3 regions of the Streptomyces sp. NPDC044704 genome follow, and region 1 is predicted to be linked to each of the others. Evidence: riboswitches for the same ligand, from Rfam matches in the RefSeq annotation. Region 1 holds a riboswitch; each other region holds the start of a gene.

Region 1 (4,601 bases):
CCCCTACGGACCTGCGCTGGCGCGGCGGACTCATCATGCGTGGCCTGCGCACGCTTCCGGTCCGCTTCACACCCCGAAACAACTGAGGCCCGCCGGAAGTCCGTCTGATCCCACGTCAGTCACCAGCCGAACTTGTGACAATCGTTCGAAGGCCGCTAGGTTCTGCCGTTACCCCGCCGTTATGCGAAAGGTGCAGCCTCATGCGTTCCGGGAACGGCCGCCACAGACGCCCCCGCCAGGTACCCGCCCTGGTCGTCACCGCCGGAGTCACCGGCTCCGCACTCGCCCTGCCCCTGCTCGCCGCCACGAACGCGAGCGCGGCCGAAACGGCCACCTGGGACAAGGTCGCCGACTGCGAGAGCGGCGGCAGCTGGAGCGCGAACTACGGCAGCGGCGCCTACGGCGGGCTCCAGTTCACGCAGGAGCAGTGGAAGAACGCGGGCGGACTCGCCTACGCCGAGCGTCCGGACCTCGCCAGCCGCTCCCAGCAGATCGCCGTGGGCGAACGGGTGCTGGCCTCCCAGGGCCCCCAGGCATGGCCGCTGTGCGCCGCCTCGGCCGGCCTGACTCAGCAGGGTCCGGCCGCCGCCGTGGACCCGGGCGACCCCAAGCCCGCCGGACCCGTCGCCCCCACCCCGACCCGGATGGACGACTCGGTGCCCGTCACCGGCTCCGACGCCCCGATCGACTTCGGGGCCCCGACCCCGTCCCCGCAGGGCCCCACGGCCCCGCCGACCGGCCTGCCGGACTACCCGCTGGGCCCCACCAGCGGACTGCCCGTCATGCCCGAGCCCGACGCCCCGGCGCCGTCCACCGGTCCGGCGGTCCCGCCCGCGACCGTGCCGCCGACCACGGCTCCGCCCACCACGGCCCCGACCGCCCCGGCGGACCCGTCGGCCCCGGCCACCCCCACCACCCCGGTGGACCCGACGGCCCCCACGGCCCCGCTCACCCCGGGTGCCACGCCCTCGCCCACGACCTCGCCCACGAGCTCGCCCTCCGGCACGGCCGACGGCGGCGGCAAGCACCGCGGCCCGGCCGCCATCGAGGTGCAGACCGTCTCTGACGCCACGTCGGACCCCTCGTACACCGTGAAGCCCGGCGACAGTCTCACCGCGATCGCGGACGCCAAGGGGCTCAAGGGGGGCTGGAACGAGCTCTACAAGGCCAACGAGCAGGTCATCGGTAAGGACGCGGACCTCATCAAGCCCGGTCAGAACCTGGATCTAACCAAGGAATAGGGGCAGTTCGGTCATCCGGAAAGAGCTGAATGTCCGTTATCGGCAAGTGAGACATGCGTCTCTTCCGGTCAACTGGCGTGTCTCGTTCCGGAACTTCCCCAAACCCACCCCTCACCTGCACAAACGTGCTTTTGAGGAATGCAAGTAGGCCGGTTTCTCCCCGATATCGCACGTTGAACATCGGGGAGAGACCTGTCTACCTTCTGAGTCGCTCGCCACCGCGGGCTCCTTCGACCGCATCGCCGAATCCTGCCGGCGGACGGGGGGAACAGTCGTCGCGCAAGCGCCGAAGGCAGGAGCGGGGGAACCAAGGTAGGCGCCGGGAAAGGCCGTTGAGAGACGGCCGCGTACCGGCTTGGGGTTAAGCCACGTGCTCGACACGTGACCGGGCAACTCATCAGCCCGAACCCGACAGCTCACCTCGAAGGCGTCGGTGAGGAGAAATCCATGCTGCTTTCCGGCAAGGGCAAGCACCGTCGCGGCTCCAAGGCCGTCCGCATCGTCACGCTCGCCGGTGTCGCCGGTGTCGCCGTCGCGGCCCCCCTGATGGCCGCCGGTACCGCCAGCGCCGCCACCGCGTCCGAGTGGGACAAGGTCGCGCAGTGCGAGTCCGGTGGCAACTGGGCCATCAACACGGGCAACGGCTACTACGGCGGTCTGCAGTTCTCGGCCTCCACCTGGGCCGGCTACGGCGGCAAGGCGTACGCCGCGCAGGCCAACCAGGCCAGCAAGGCCCAGCAGATAGCCATCGCCGAGAAGGTCCTCAAGGGCCAGGGCAAGGGCGCCTGGCCGCACTGCGGCGTCGGCCTCTCCAACTCCTCGTACAACGGCGGCGGATCGACCACCCCCGCCAAGCCGAAGCCCGAGACCAAGCCGGCGAAGCCCGCCCCCGCGAAGCCGGCCACGCCGGCCAAGCCCGCGAAGCCGGCCACCCCGAAGGCCGAGCCGAAGCGCACCGAGGCCCCCGTCTCCCGCTCCGAGCGCGTCGAGACCCCGGCCGCCAAGCCGCAGGCCCCCAAGACCGAGGCCCCGAAGACGGGCAACGGCTCCTACGAGGTCAAGGCCGGCGACACCCTCGGCACCATCGCCCAGGCGAACGGCGTCAAGGGCGGCTGGGAGAAGCTCTTCGAGCTGAACAAGGACATCGTCAAGGACGCGGACCTGATCTTCCCGGGCCAGAAGCTGAAGCTCAGCTGAACTCCGGCGCAACACCGCGTCACCTGATCCACCCGCAGCATCCCCCCGCCCGGCGCGTATCCCCCCACGCGCCGGGCGGTGGCGTGTCCGGGGCCGTTTCCGGCCCGTTCCCGGCCCGCTTCCGGACCGATCCGGGCGGCCCCGACGGGCCGAACTCGAATTGATCAAGAGACCTATGTCCTGGAACAGGGGTATTCGGGCCCTTTTTCGTCCCAGGACCCGGGCGGTCGGCCGACCGAGTGCCCGGAGCCGGTTAGGCTCTAGGCGGCAAGGCCATCCCACGGCCTGACACGCCACCGCACACCCAGCGTCACATCCCAGAAGGAGATGCTCGTGCCGTCCATCGACGTCGTCGTAGCCCGGGAAATCCTGGACTCCCGAGGCAACCCCACGGTCGAGGTCGAGGTGGGCCTCGACGATGGCAGCACCGGCCGTGCTGCAGTTCCGTCCGGCGCCTCCACCGGTGCCTTCGAGGCCATCGAGCTCCGTGACGGTGACCCCAACCGTTACTTCGGCAAGGGTGTCGAGAAGGCCGTCCTCGCCGTCATCGAGCAGATCGGCCCGGAGCTCGTCGGCTACGACGCCACCGAGCAGCGCCTGATCGACCAGGCCATGTTCGACCTGGACGCCACCGACAACAAGGGCTCCCTCGGCGCCAACGCCATCCTCGGCGTCTCCCTGGCCGTCGCGCACGCCGCGTCCGAGGCCTCGGACCTGCCGCTCTTCCGTTACCTCGGCGGCCCGAACGCGCACCTGCTGCCCGTTCCGATGATGAACATCCTCAACGGTGGGTCGCACGCCGACTCCAACGTGGACATCCAGGAGTTCATGATCGCCCCGATCGGCGCGGAGTCCTTCTCCGAGGCGCTGCGCTGGGGTGCCGAGGTCTACCACACCCTCAAGAAGGTCCTGCACACCAAGGGCCTCTCCACCGGTCTCGGTGACGAGGGCGGCTTCGCCCCGAACCTGGAGTCCAACCGCGCCGCGCTCGACCTCATCGTCGAGGCCATCAAGCAGGCCGGCTACGTCCCGGGCAAGGACATCGCGCTCGCGCTCGACGTCGCCGCGTCCGAGTTCTACAAGGACGGCAAGTACGAGTTCGAGGGCCAGTCCCGCTCGGCCGCCGAGATGACCGAGTACTACGAGGAGCTCGTCTCCGCGTACCCGATGGTCTCCATCGAGGACCCGCTGTACGAGGACGACTGGGCCGGCTGGAAGACCCTCACCGACAAGCTGGGCACCAAGGTCCAGATCGTCGGCGACGACCTCTTCGTCACCAACCCCGAGCGCCTCGCCCGCGGCATCGAGGAGGGCTCCGCGAACGCCCTGCTCGTGAAGGTGAACCAGATCGGTTCGCTGACCGAGACCCTCGACGCCGTCGAGATGGCCCAGCGCAACGGCTTCAAGTGCATGATGTCGCACCGCTCCGGCGAGACCGAGGACGTCACCATCGCCGACCTCGCCGTCGCCGTGAACTGCGGCCAGATCAAGACCGGCGCCCCGGCCCGCTCGGACCGCGTCGCCAAGTACAACCAGCTGCTGCGCATCGAGGAGATCCTCGACGACGCCGCGGTGTACGCCGGGCGCTCCGCGTTCCCGCGCTTCAAGGGCTAATCACCGCCTCACGGCGCTGGCCTCCGTACGTCCCCGCACTCGGTCCCGTACCGTGTGCGGGGACGTATTGCGTAGTGCGCACCAGGGGAGGCGGGACCATGGCCGGGAACCGGGATCGGTTCTCCACCTTCTCGACGGCTACCAGGCTCAAGCAGCTCGGCGAGCGGACCGCCGCCCACGTCTACCGGTCGCAGTCGCGCCGGCAGGTCCGCCGCAGCCGGCTCACCGGCCGGGCCGCACTGCTGGTCCTCGTCCTCTGTACCCTGGTCGTCGCCCTCGCGTATCCGATGCGCCAGTACGTGTCCCAGCGCTCGGAGATCGCGGACCAGCGGCGGGCCGCGCTCGACGCGCGCAAGCGCCTCGAACACCTCCGCGACGAGAAGGCCCGCTGGCAGGATCCCGCCTACGCGGAACAGCAGGCGCGCAAGCACCTGCACTTCCTGCGCCCGGGGGAGACCGGCTACATCATGAACGACCCCGGGGCCGAGGCCTCGGAGCACCGCCGCGGCGGGGAGGCCGGTTCCGACCGCCCCTGGTACTCCAACGTCT
Region 2 (4,601 bases), on a different contig from region 1:
ATGCGCCGGGGGCCCGTACGCCCCTGCCCCCACGGGGCGTACGCCGCCCCGCGCGGCCCGCGCGCACGGGGCCCCCGACGCCCCGCCCGGTACCGGCCGCGCCCGGCTACGGCACTAGGGCCTGTCGTCAAACTCCCGTCTGCCCCGCGACGCCTGGCACGCGCTCTCGCCGCACCGGGCGAAAGCCAAGTACGTCCAGTACGCGGGCTTCCGCCCGGCGCACCGAGAGCACGCACCAGACGCCGCAGGGCCGCCCTCCGGGCGACGACGGGAGTTTGACGACAGGCCCTAGGACCCCACCGCCTCCGGCTCGGCCCGCCCGGCTTCGGCGGCCGTGGCCTTCGGCCGCGTCGGTACGGAGGCCGCGGGCCGGGCCGGCGGGGCCGCGCCCGCCGCGACGAAGGGCCGCCACCAGGCCTCGGCCGGGGCGTCGGCGGCGCCGGGTTCGAAGGGCTGGCCCGGGATGGGCAGCGCGATGGCGGCCCCGGCCGCCCCGGCGGCGGCGACGGTGCCCTCGCCGGGCTCGTCCCACGGGTGCAGGGCCAGGTTGAAGGTGCCCCAGTGGATCGGCAGCATCGTGCCGCGCGGGGTGCCGCCCTGGAGGTCGAGGTGGGCGCGCATGCCCTCCTCCGGCGTCATGTGGATGTCGGGCCAGTACTCGGAGTAGGCACCGATCTGGATCATCGTGGCGTCGAAGGGGCCGTGGGCGGCGCCGATCTCCTTGAAGCCCGCGAAGTAGCCGGTGTCGCCGCTGTGGAAGACCCGGTGCTCCTCGCCCGCGACGACCCAGGAGGCCCACAGGGTGGACTGCTGGTTGCGCAGGCCGCGCCCGCAGAAGTGCTGGGCCGGGGTGGCCGTGAGGGTGAGCCCGGCGACCTCGGTGGCCTCGTTCCAGTCCAGCTCGCGCAGCCGGTCGGGCCGCACGCCCCAGCGCTCCAGGTGGGCGCCGACGCCCAGCGGGACGGCGAAGACGGTGTCCGTGCCGGCCAGCGCCTTGATCGTCGGCAGGTCGAGGTGGTCGTAGTGGTCGTGGGAGATCACCACGACGTCGACCTCGCCCAGCGAGGCGAGCGGGACCGGCACGGGGTGCAGCCGCTTGGGCCCGGCGAAGGGGAAGGGCGAGCAGCGGTCGCCCCAGACCGGGTCGAAGAGGACCCGGCGCCCGTCGATCTCCGTGAGCACGCTGGAGTGGCCCATCCACGTCACGCGCAGGCCGCTGACCGGCGGCTTCGCCAGGTCGGCCAGGGTGGTCGGGTAGACGGGGATCGGCGCGCCGGGGCTGCGCCGGACCCGCTGTTCCTTGTGGAAGTAGATCTTGGCGAACTCGGCCATCGACCCGGAGGGCCTGGTCTGGGCCTTCACCGGGTTCTGGAAGGCGCCGTCCGCGAAGTTCGGCGAACGCTGGATCCGCGCCAACCGCGCGCCGGACGGGTCCGCGCCGAAGGCTTCGGGCCGCAGGGCGCGCAGCCGGGGACGCAGGGGAAGGGAGCCGGTCAAGGCGCCTCCTGAAGAGGGTGCGGGTCGGGGTGGCACGGTAGTACGTACACGACCTTCCAACGCGCACCGGCCCGCGAGGATTCCGCCCCGCCGGAGCCGGGGCCGGGATCCCGGCCCCGGCAGGTCCTACAGCGGCAGCAGGTCGGGGCGCTTGGCCTCGACGTGGTCGCCGGAGGACTCCCCGCGCAGTCGCCGTCCGATCCAGGGCACGAGGTGCTCGCGCGCCCACTGGATGTTGTCGCGGGTGACGTCCACCGATCCGCGCGGCGGCGTCGGCGGCCACGGCTGGTCCGGGTCGGCCGGCACCGCGTAGCCGAGCACCTGCGCGGCGCGCAGCGCGACGCGGGTGTGCCCCTCGGGAGAGAGGTGCAGCCGGTCGCCGTCCCAGGCCCGCCGGTCCTGCACGGAGCGCAGCGACCACAGGTCGAGGACCGGGCAGTCGTAGCGGTCGGCGATGGCGCGCACGTGTGCGCTGTACGTGGCCACCTTGCCCCGGAGGTGCTTGAGCACCGGTACGCCCCGGGTGTCGAAACCGGTCGTGATCATGACGAGGCCCACGGAGCCGGTGAGGTCGGCCACGGCCGCCTCGAACCGCGCCGCCACGTCGTCCGGGTCGCTGCCGGGACGGATGATGTCGTTGCCGCCCGCGCAGAAGGTCACGAGGTCCGGCGCGAGGGCCTTGGCCCTGGGCACCTGGTCGGCCACGATCTGGTCGAGGATCTTCCCCCGCACGGCCAGATTCGCGTAACGGAAGTCGTGTTCGTCGCGCTGATCGGCGAGGAGTACGGCGAGCCGGTCCGCCCAGCCGAGATAGGAATCCCCGGGTCCCGGGTCCCCCACGCCTTCGGTGAAGCTGTCCCCGATCGCCGCGTACGAGCCGATGGTCTTGAGTGTCGTCGTCGTCGCTGCCACGGGAACACATCCTTCACCGCCGCAACCAACCTACGCCAACGTAATGAGGGGTTGACGGACCGTGATCTATACCACGCGGGAGATAAGGAATAAGTACACGTGGGGCCGGGACCCCCCTCGGGTCCCGGCCCCACGCGCGTCCGTGTCCGGCGGCGGCTGCCGTCAGAGGCTGACGCCCTTCGACCGGAGGTAGGCCAGCGGGTCGATGTCCGAGCCGTAGGAAGGACCGGTGCGGATCTCGAAGTGGAGGTGCGGGCCGGTCACGTTGCCGGTCGCGCCGGAGAGGCCGACGCGCTGGCCGGCGGTGACGGTCTGCCCGGCCGAGACGGACAGCGAGGAGAGGTGCGCGTACTGGGAGTACTTGCCGTCGGCGTGCTTGATGACGACCTCGTTGCCGTACGAACCGCCGGAGCCGGCGGAGACGACGGTGCCCGCGCCGACGGCCTTGACGGTGGTGCCGGTGCTCGCCATGAAGTCGACGCCGGTGTGGTAGCCGGAGGACCACATGCTGCCGCCCATGCGGTACGCGGTGGAGACGCCGCCGCCGACGGGCGCCACGAATCCGGCGCTCTTCGAGGGCGCGGACTGCTCGGCCTGCCCGGCGGCGGGGGCCTTCTGTTCCGGCGCGGACTTCTTGGGCGCCTTGGCGCGGGCGGAGGAGTCCTCGCCGGACGCCGCAGGACGGCTCGAGGAGCGCTCGGTCTTGGCGGGGCGGTCACCGGAGCCCGCCTCGGAGCCGGAGCCCTGCGCCGAAGCCGGGGGCGCCGCCTGCTCCTTCGCGGGGGCCGGCGCGCCGGACTTCGCGCCCGGGGCGCCGAGGGTCAGCTTCAGACCGGGGTGGATGAGGGAGGGGTCGGCGCCGACCGCCTCGCGGTTGTCGGCGTAGAGCTGCTCCCAGCCGCCGGTGAGGTGACGCTCGGCGGCGATCTTCGACAGGTAGTCGCCGGAGACGACCGTGTAGACCGTCGGCGCGGCGGCGGGAGCCGCGGCCGGTGCGGCCTGGACGGCGGCCGGAGCCTGCGGGGCCTGCGCGGGGACGGCGGCCGGGGCCGTCGAGGGGGCCGCGGCCTGGGCGCCGGTGGCACCCATCAGCGGCAGCGCGAGGGCCGCGCCGCCGGTGCCCGCGGCGGCGAAACCACGTGACATGGAGCGGGACTTCGGGCGGCGGTGCTTACCCTTTCCGGGCATGGCGAATTCCTCTCCGTCGCCTGCGAGGTGAGCTGTCGGGTTCGGACTGGAGATGTCCGGCCGTGCACGTCGGGGACGTGTCCGGCTTCACCCCGAGCCGTCCCGGAAGAAGGATCCGGTCCGGCGGCCTACCTGGTTCCCCCGCTCCTGCCGCGCGCGTCGATAGTCGGGTGCGGTTCCCGGGCGGCGGCAGGATTAGGCGGTCCACCCGGATCGGTCGTGAAGGTAATCGAGCGGGTCCGCAGGCAACAAGCCGCGAATTCCCTGACGGAATCGCAGGTATGAGGGACCGACGGAATTCCGGTCACCCTCTGTCCATTCCGAACCACCAACAACGGCCCTGGCATGGGAATTCGGATTTCGCGATCGGGCACAGACGGTCACCGTATGATCTGGCTCACGGGGCCTGGCGCGATCTCGCCTCCACGTATGGCAAGTTGTTCCCAACCGGCGTAATTCGGACACCCCAGCGACGCGGAGGAGTACCCGTGACCCAGCAGATACCCCAGCCCCTTCCGGCGCGGCCCGAACCTGAACCGGAGCTGACGGGAGTGCGTAATTTCCGTGACGTGGGCGGGTTGCCGACCGTCGACGGACGGAGGGTCAGGTCGGGACGACTCTTCCGAAGCGGACATCTCGCGCATGCCACCGAAACCGGAGCAGAGTTCCTCGCTTCGCTCGGCCTCCACACCGTCTTCGACTTCCGCAACCGCGCCGATCACGCCTTGGAGGGGCCGGACGTGGTGCTGCCGGGGGTGCGCTACGTGAACATCCCGCTGTCCGATCCGGCCGACGGACGGGAGTTCTGGAAGATGGTCCGCGACGGCGACCTGGCCCAGCTGCGGTCCGTGCTCGGCGAGGGCAGGGCGGCCGCCCGCATGGCGAACTCGTACCGCACGATGATCCGTACGCGCACCGCGGAGCACGGCCGGGTCGTGCACGCCCTCGCCGAGGACAGCGTGCCGGCGCTGATGCACTGCGCGGCGGGCAAGGACCGGGCCGGC
Region 3 (4,601 bases), on a different contig from region 1:
CCTTGATCATCTTGGTGTTGGCGGGGAGCACCTCGGCGGCGAAGCGCCGGATGCCGCGCTCCCGGGCCACCGCGCCGATGTGTTCCAGGAGCGCGGAGGCCACGCCGCGGCCCTGGTGGGCGTCCTGGACGAGGAAGGCGACCTCGGCCTCGTCGGCGGGGGCGGAGGCGGGCCGGCCGTCGGGGCCGATCCGGTCGAAGCGGACGGTGCCGATGAACTCCCCGCCGATGGTCGCGGCGAGGCCGACGCGGTCCACGTAGTCGTGGTGCGTGAAGCGGTGCACGTCGCGGTCGGACAGGCGCGGGTACGGCGCGAAGAAGCGGTAGTACTTCGACTCGTCGGAGACCTGTTCGTAGAAGCTGGTGAGCCGTCCGGCGTCCTCGGTGGTGATGGGGCGGATGCGGGCAGTGCCGCCGTCGCGCAGCACGACGTCCGCTTCCCAGTGGGCCGGGTACGAGGGGTCCGACGCGGTGGTCATGGGGTCACCCTAAGGGGCGGACGGGCCCTGCGGAGGGGGTGGGACGAACGTGCGCGGCGAACGCGGCACACCGGGGCGAACCAGTGCAAGCTGGGGAGGGTCGAACGGCGGCGCATCGGGGCCGAAGGTCGGTCCGAGCATTCCGGGTGCCGTGAGAGACTGGTCTAGACAACCGTAAGAACCTGAAGGGCATCACCATGGCAGAGCGCCGCGTCAACGTCGGCTGGGCCGAGGGCCTGCACGCTCGTCCCGCCTCGATCTTCGTCCGTGCGACGACCGCTTCCGGCGTCCCGGTGACCATCGCGAAGGCGGGCGGCGACCCCGTCAACGCCGCTTCCATGCTGGCGGTCCTGGGCCTGGGCGCCCAGGGCGGCGAGGAGATCGTGCTCGCTTCCGACGCCGAGGGCGCGGACGCCGCGCTCGACCGCCTCGCGAAGCTGGTCGCCGAGGGCCTCGAGGAGCTCCCGGAGACCGTCTGACCCTTCGGGTCCGGTGACAAGCCGTACGAACGGCGGAGCCGCAGCCCCCGGTGATCCCGGGGACTGCGGCTCCTTCGTTTTCGTACGGCCGGCACTTCGTACGGCCGGCACTTGCTCGACCGGCCGGGCGAATACCGAAAAGCGGCCGCATGGAAAAGCACGGCCGCACCGGTCCGCCTCAATTGCGTAATTCCATTCGCCCGCACAGGCCGGAATACACGGCACCCGTGAACCGTCCGGCGCCGCGCGAATATCCGGCCACCTTTGTATACGGCTCTTGTTAATGCCGGCCGCTCGACATGTTTACGGCAGGTTGCAGAGTCCTCACCCGCGGCCGATGGGCCTCGGCCGCGCGCGCCGCGTGCTGCGCCGTCAGGGCCCTGGCCCGCTCGGCGTCCCCGCGCGCGACGGCGTCCACGATCCCGCCGTGCTCCGCCCAGGACTCCACGGGGCGCACGGGGGCCTCCACCGCGTACATCCAGGCGATCTTGCGCCGGGTCTGGGTCAGCAGCGAGACCAGCCCCGGGCTGCCGGAGGCCTGGGCGAGCGTCTCGTGGAACCAGGCCCCCAGGTCCCGCAGATCCTCCCCCTGGCCCCTGCGGGCCCGCTCCTGGCCCAGCCGGACCAGTCCGCGCAGCACCTTCAGGTGGGCCTCCGTACGCCGGCGGGCGGCCCTGGAGGCCGCCAGGGGCTCCAGCAGCATCCGCAGCTCCAGGAGGTCGGCGGCCTCCTGTTCGGTCGGCTCCGCGACGCAGGCGCCCGCATGGCGGCGCGTGGTGACGAACCCCTCGGACTCCAGGGTGCGCAGCGCCTCGCGGACCGGGACGCGCGAGACCCCGTAGCGGCGGGCGAGCACCTCCTCGGTGAGCCGGCCGCCCGGCCCGAAGAACCCGGAGACGATATCGTCGCGGATCGCTGTGCATACCGCGTGCGCAGGAATACGCAAGACCGGACCTCCGCGTGATTTCGGCTGCCGGCGCCGTCGCCGGAATCGTGACCGTGCTGCGACTCTATTGCAACACACGATAATTTCCGAGGACGGCCGGAAATCCGAAACAATTCACGCCACGCGGGACACGCCGCGGAACGCGAAGAAGACCCCGGCTCGGTGAGCCGGGGTCTTCTTCGTGGAGCGAGTGCGGGGCCGCGCGGATCCGCGTGGATCAGAGGCGCACGCCGTGGCTGCGCAGGTACGCGACCGGGTCGATGTCCGAGCCGTACTGGGCGCCGGTGCGGGCCTCGAAGTGCAGGTGCACGCCGCTGGAGTTGCCGGTGGAGCCGGCGAGGCCGATCTGCTGGCCCGCGGTCACCTGCTGGCCGGCGGAGACGCTCAGCGCGGACATGTGCCCGTACTGGGTGTAGGTGCCGTCGTTGTGGCGGATGACGACGTTGTTGCCGTACGCGCCGCCGTTGCCGGCCTCGACGACCGTGCCGGCGCCGACCGCGCGGATCGTGGTGCCGAGGGAGGCGTGGAAGTCGATGCCCGTGTGGCTGCCGGAGGACCACATGGCGCCGCCCGCACCGTACGAGGTGCTGACGTAGGAGCCGTCGACGGGCGCGACGTAGGTGTTGAGGCGCTTGCGGGCCTCCTCGCGGGCGGCGCGCTCGGCGGCCTCACGCTCGGACTTCGCCTTGGCCTCCGCGGCCTCGGCGGTGCGCTTGGCCTCTGCGGCGCGCTGCTTGGCGTCGGCGGCGGCCTGCGCCTGGGCGGCGACGGCCTCGGCGTCACGCATCTGGGACGCGGCCTGGGCCTCGATGTCGCCCTGGAGGTCGTCCGCGACGACGACCGGGTTCTGGCCGGTGTCCTCCATGGAGGGGCCCGAGTTGTCAGCGGCGAAGGCGGGGGCCGCCAGGGTGCCGACCACGCCCGTGGTGGCGAGGGCGGCTATGCCGGCGTAGCCGGCGGTCTTGCGGCTCAGACGGCTGGAGCCGCGGTGCTTGCCGGAGCCGGTGGGACGACTGCCAAACGCCATGAAGGGGGTGATCCTTTCCTTCCCTCTCGCCTACCGGGTTAGCTGACGGGTTCGGAGCAGGAAGGTCTCCTACGGGCCTCCTCTTGCGAGGCGGTCCGATTCACCCCAGGGACTGTGGGTCCCCGGCTCCCCAGGCTCGCGCCTGACGGGGACTCGGCGATCACTGTCCGGTGCCGCGGATGCGGCGGGCACAACTGACGAACAGCAGGGCCGACGCTAGGCGGATCATCAGTGGATCGCCAAACAGACGAGCCCAATTGTTGCGTACGCCACACCGCATACGAGCAACCACACCACTAAACGGACAAAAGGGGCTCCGATGGATATTCCATCAGAGCCCCTTGAGAATCGGTCAGTTACCGGTGGAGCGGCGGTCGCCCGCCGCTCGATCCCCGGTCACGCACTGGTCAGTTGGTGACGACGCTCACTGCGCCGATCCCCAGCGCCCGCACGGGCTCCGCGATCTGCGCCGCGTCGCCCACCAGGATCGTGACGAGACGGTCCACCGGGAAGGCGCGCACGACGGCCGAAGTCGCCTCCGCCGTACCGGTTTCGGCCAGCCGCGCGTACAGCCGGGCCTGGTAGTCGTCCGGCAGTTCCTGCTCGACCTGGTCGGCCAGCGTGCCCGCCACGGAGGACGCCGTCTCGAACTTCAGCGGGGCCACGCCCACCAGGTTCTGCACCGCCACGTCCCGCTCGGCGTCGGTCAGGCCGCCCTCCGCGAGGGTGCGCAGCACCTTCCAGAGGTCCTCCAGCGCCGGGCCGGTGTTCGGGGTGTCCACCGAGCCGCTGATGGCGAGCATCGAGGCGCCCTTGCCGTCGGCGGTGGAGCGCAGCACCTGCCCGAAGGCGCGGACGCCGTAGGTGTAGCCCTTCTCCTCGCGCAGCACCTTGTCCAGGCGGGAGGTGAGGGTGCCGCCGAGGCAGTACGTGCCGAGCACCTGCGGGGCCCAGACGATGTCGTGGCGGTCCGGGCCGATCCGGCCGATGAGCAGCTGCGTCTGGACCGCGCCGGGCCGGTCGACGATGACCACGCGGCCGGTGTCGTCGGCGGTCACCGCCGGCACCGGGCGGGGCTCGGCGGTGTCGCCGGTCCAGCCGCCCAGGGTGTCGGCGAGGACGGCGTCCAGGTCGATGCCGGTCAGGTCGCCGACGACCACCGCGGTGGCGGTGGCCGGGCGCACGTGGGCCTCGTAGAAGGCGCGTACGGCCCCGGAGTCGATGCGGGCCACCGTCTCCTCGGTGCCCTGGCGCGGCCGGGACATGCGCAGGGTGGCCGGGAAGAGCTCCTTGGAGAGTTCCTTGGCCGCGCGGCGCTGCGGGTTGGCCAGCTCGTGCGGGATCTCGTCGAGCCGATTGCGCACCAGGCGGTCCACCTCGCTGTCGGCGAAGGCGGGAGCGCGCAGCGCCTCGGCGAGCAGGCCCAGCGCCTTGTGCAGGCGGGAGGCCGGGACCTCCAGGGAGACCCGCAGACCGGGGTGGTCGGCGTGCGCGTCGAGCGTGGCGCCGCAGCGCTCCAGCTCGGCGGCGAACTCCTCGGCGGAGTGCTTGTCGGTGCCCTCCGACAGGGCGCGGGCCATGATGGTGGCCACCCCGTCGAGGCCCTCGGGCTCGGCGTCCAGCGGGGCCACGAGGTTGACCTCGACCGCCACCACCTGCTGGCCCGGACGG

Evidence for each region. Region 1 has a riboswitch for cyclic di-AMP ahead of AC07B0_RS21785 (transglycosylase family protein). Riboswitches for the same ligand answer to the same signal wherever they lie in the genome.
Region 2: it holds a riboswitch for cyclic di-AMP, as region 1 does, so the genes downstream of both, AC07B0_RS36570 (LysM peptidoglycan-binding domain-containing M23 family metallopeptidase) here and AC07B0_RS21785 (transglycosylase family protein) in region 1, are expected to answer to the same signal.
Region 3: it holds a riboswitch for cyclic di-AMP, as region 1 does, so the genes downstream of both, AC07B0_RS30390 (M23 family metallopeptidase) here and AC07B0_RS21785 (transglycosylase family protein) in region 1, are expected to answer to the same signal.

Annotation. Positions count from the first base shown of each region.
Region 1 is NZ_JBWKGY010000008.1:244,893-249,493, forward strand. Features, by position in the region: gene AC07B0_RS21775 (cytochrome P450 family protein) at 1-86, shown strand, start outside; gene AC07B0_RS21780 (transglycosylase family protein) at 201-1,241, shown strand; cyclic di-AMP (ydaO/yuaA leader) riboswitch at 1,516-1,686, shown strand; gene AC07B0_RS21785 (transglycosylase family protein) at 1,689-2,438, shown strand; gene eno (phosphopyruvate hydratase) at 2,766-4,052, shown strand; gene AC07B0_RS21795 (FtsB family cell division protein) at 4,151-4,601, shown strand, end outside.
Region 2 is NZ_JBWKGY010000027.1:12,485-17,085, forward strand. Features, by position in the region: gene AC07B0_RS36560 (MBL fold metallo-hydrolase) at 289-1,497, opposite strand; gene AC07B0_RS36565 (SGNH/GDSL hydrolase family protein) at 1,624-2,409, opposite strand; gene AC07B0_RS36570 (LysM peptidoglycan-binding domain-containing M23 family metallopeptidase) at 2,572-3,597, opposite strand; cyclic di-AMP (ydaO/yuaA leader) riboswitch at 3,602-3,769, opposite strand; gene AC07B0_RS36575 (tyrosine-protein phosphatase) at 4,086-4,601, shown strand, end outside.
Region 3 is NZ_JBWKGY010000016.1:52,250-56,850, forward strand. Features, by position in the region: gene AC07B0_RS30375 (bifunctional acetate--CoA ligase family protein/GNAT family N-acetyltransferase) at 1-478, opposite strand, end outside; gene AC07B0_RS30380 (HPr family phosphocarrier protein) at 676-957, shown strand; gene AC07B0_RS30385 (GntR family transcriptional regulator) at 1,238-1,903, opposite strand; gene AC07B0_RS30390 (M23 family metallopeptidase) at 2,121-2,930, opposite strand; cyclic di-AMP (ydaO/yuaA leader) riboswitch at 2,943-3,099, opposite strand; gene AC07B0_RS30395 (M16 family metallopeptidase) at 3,338-4,601, opposite strand, start outside.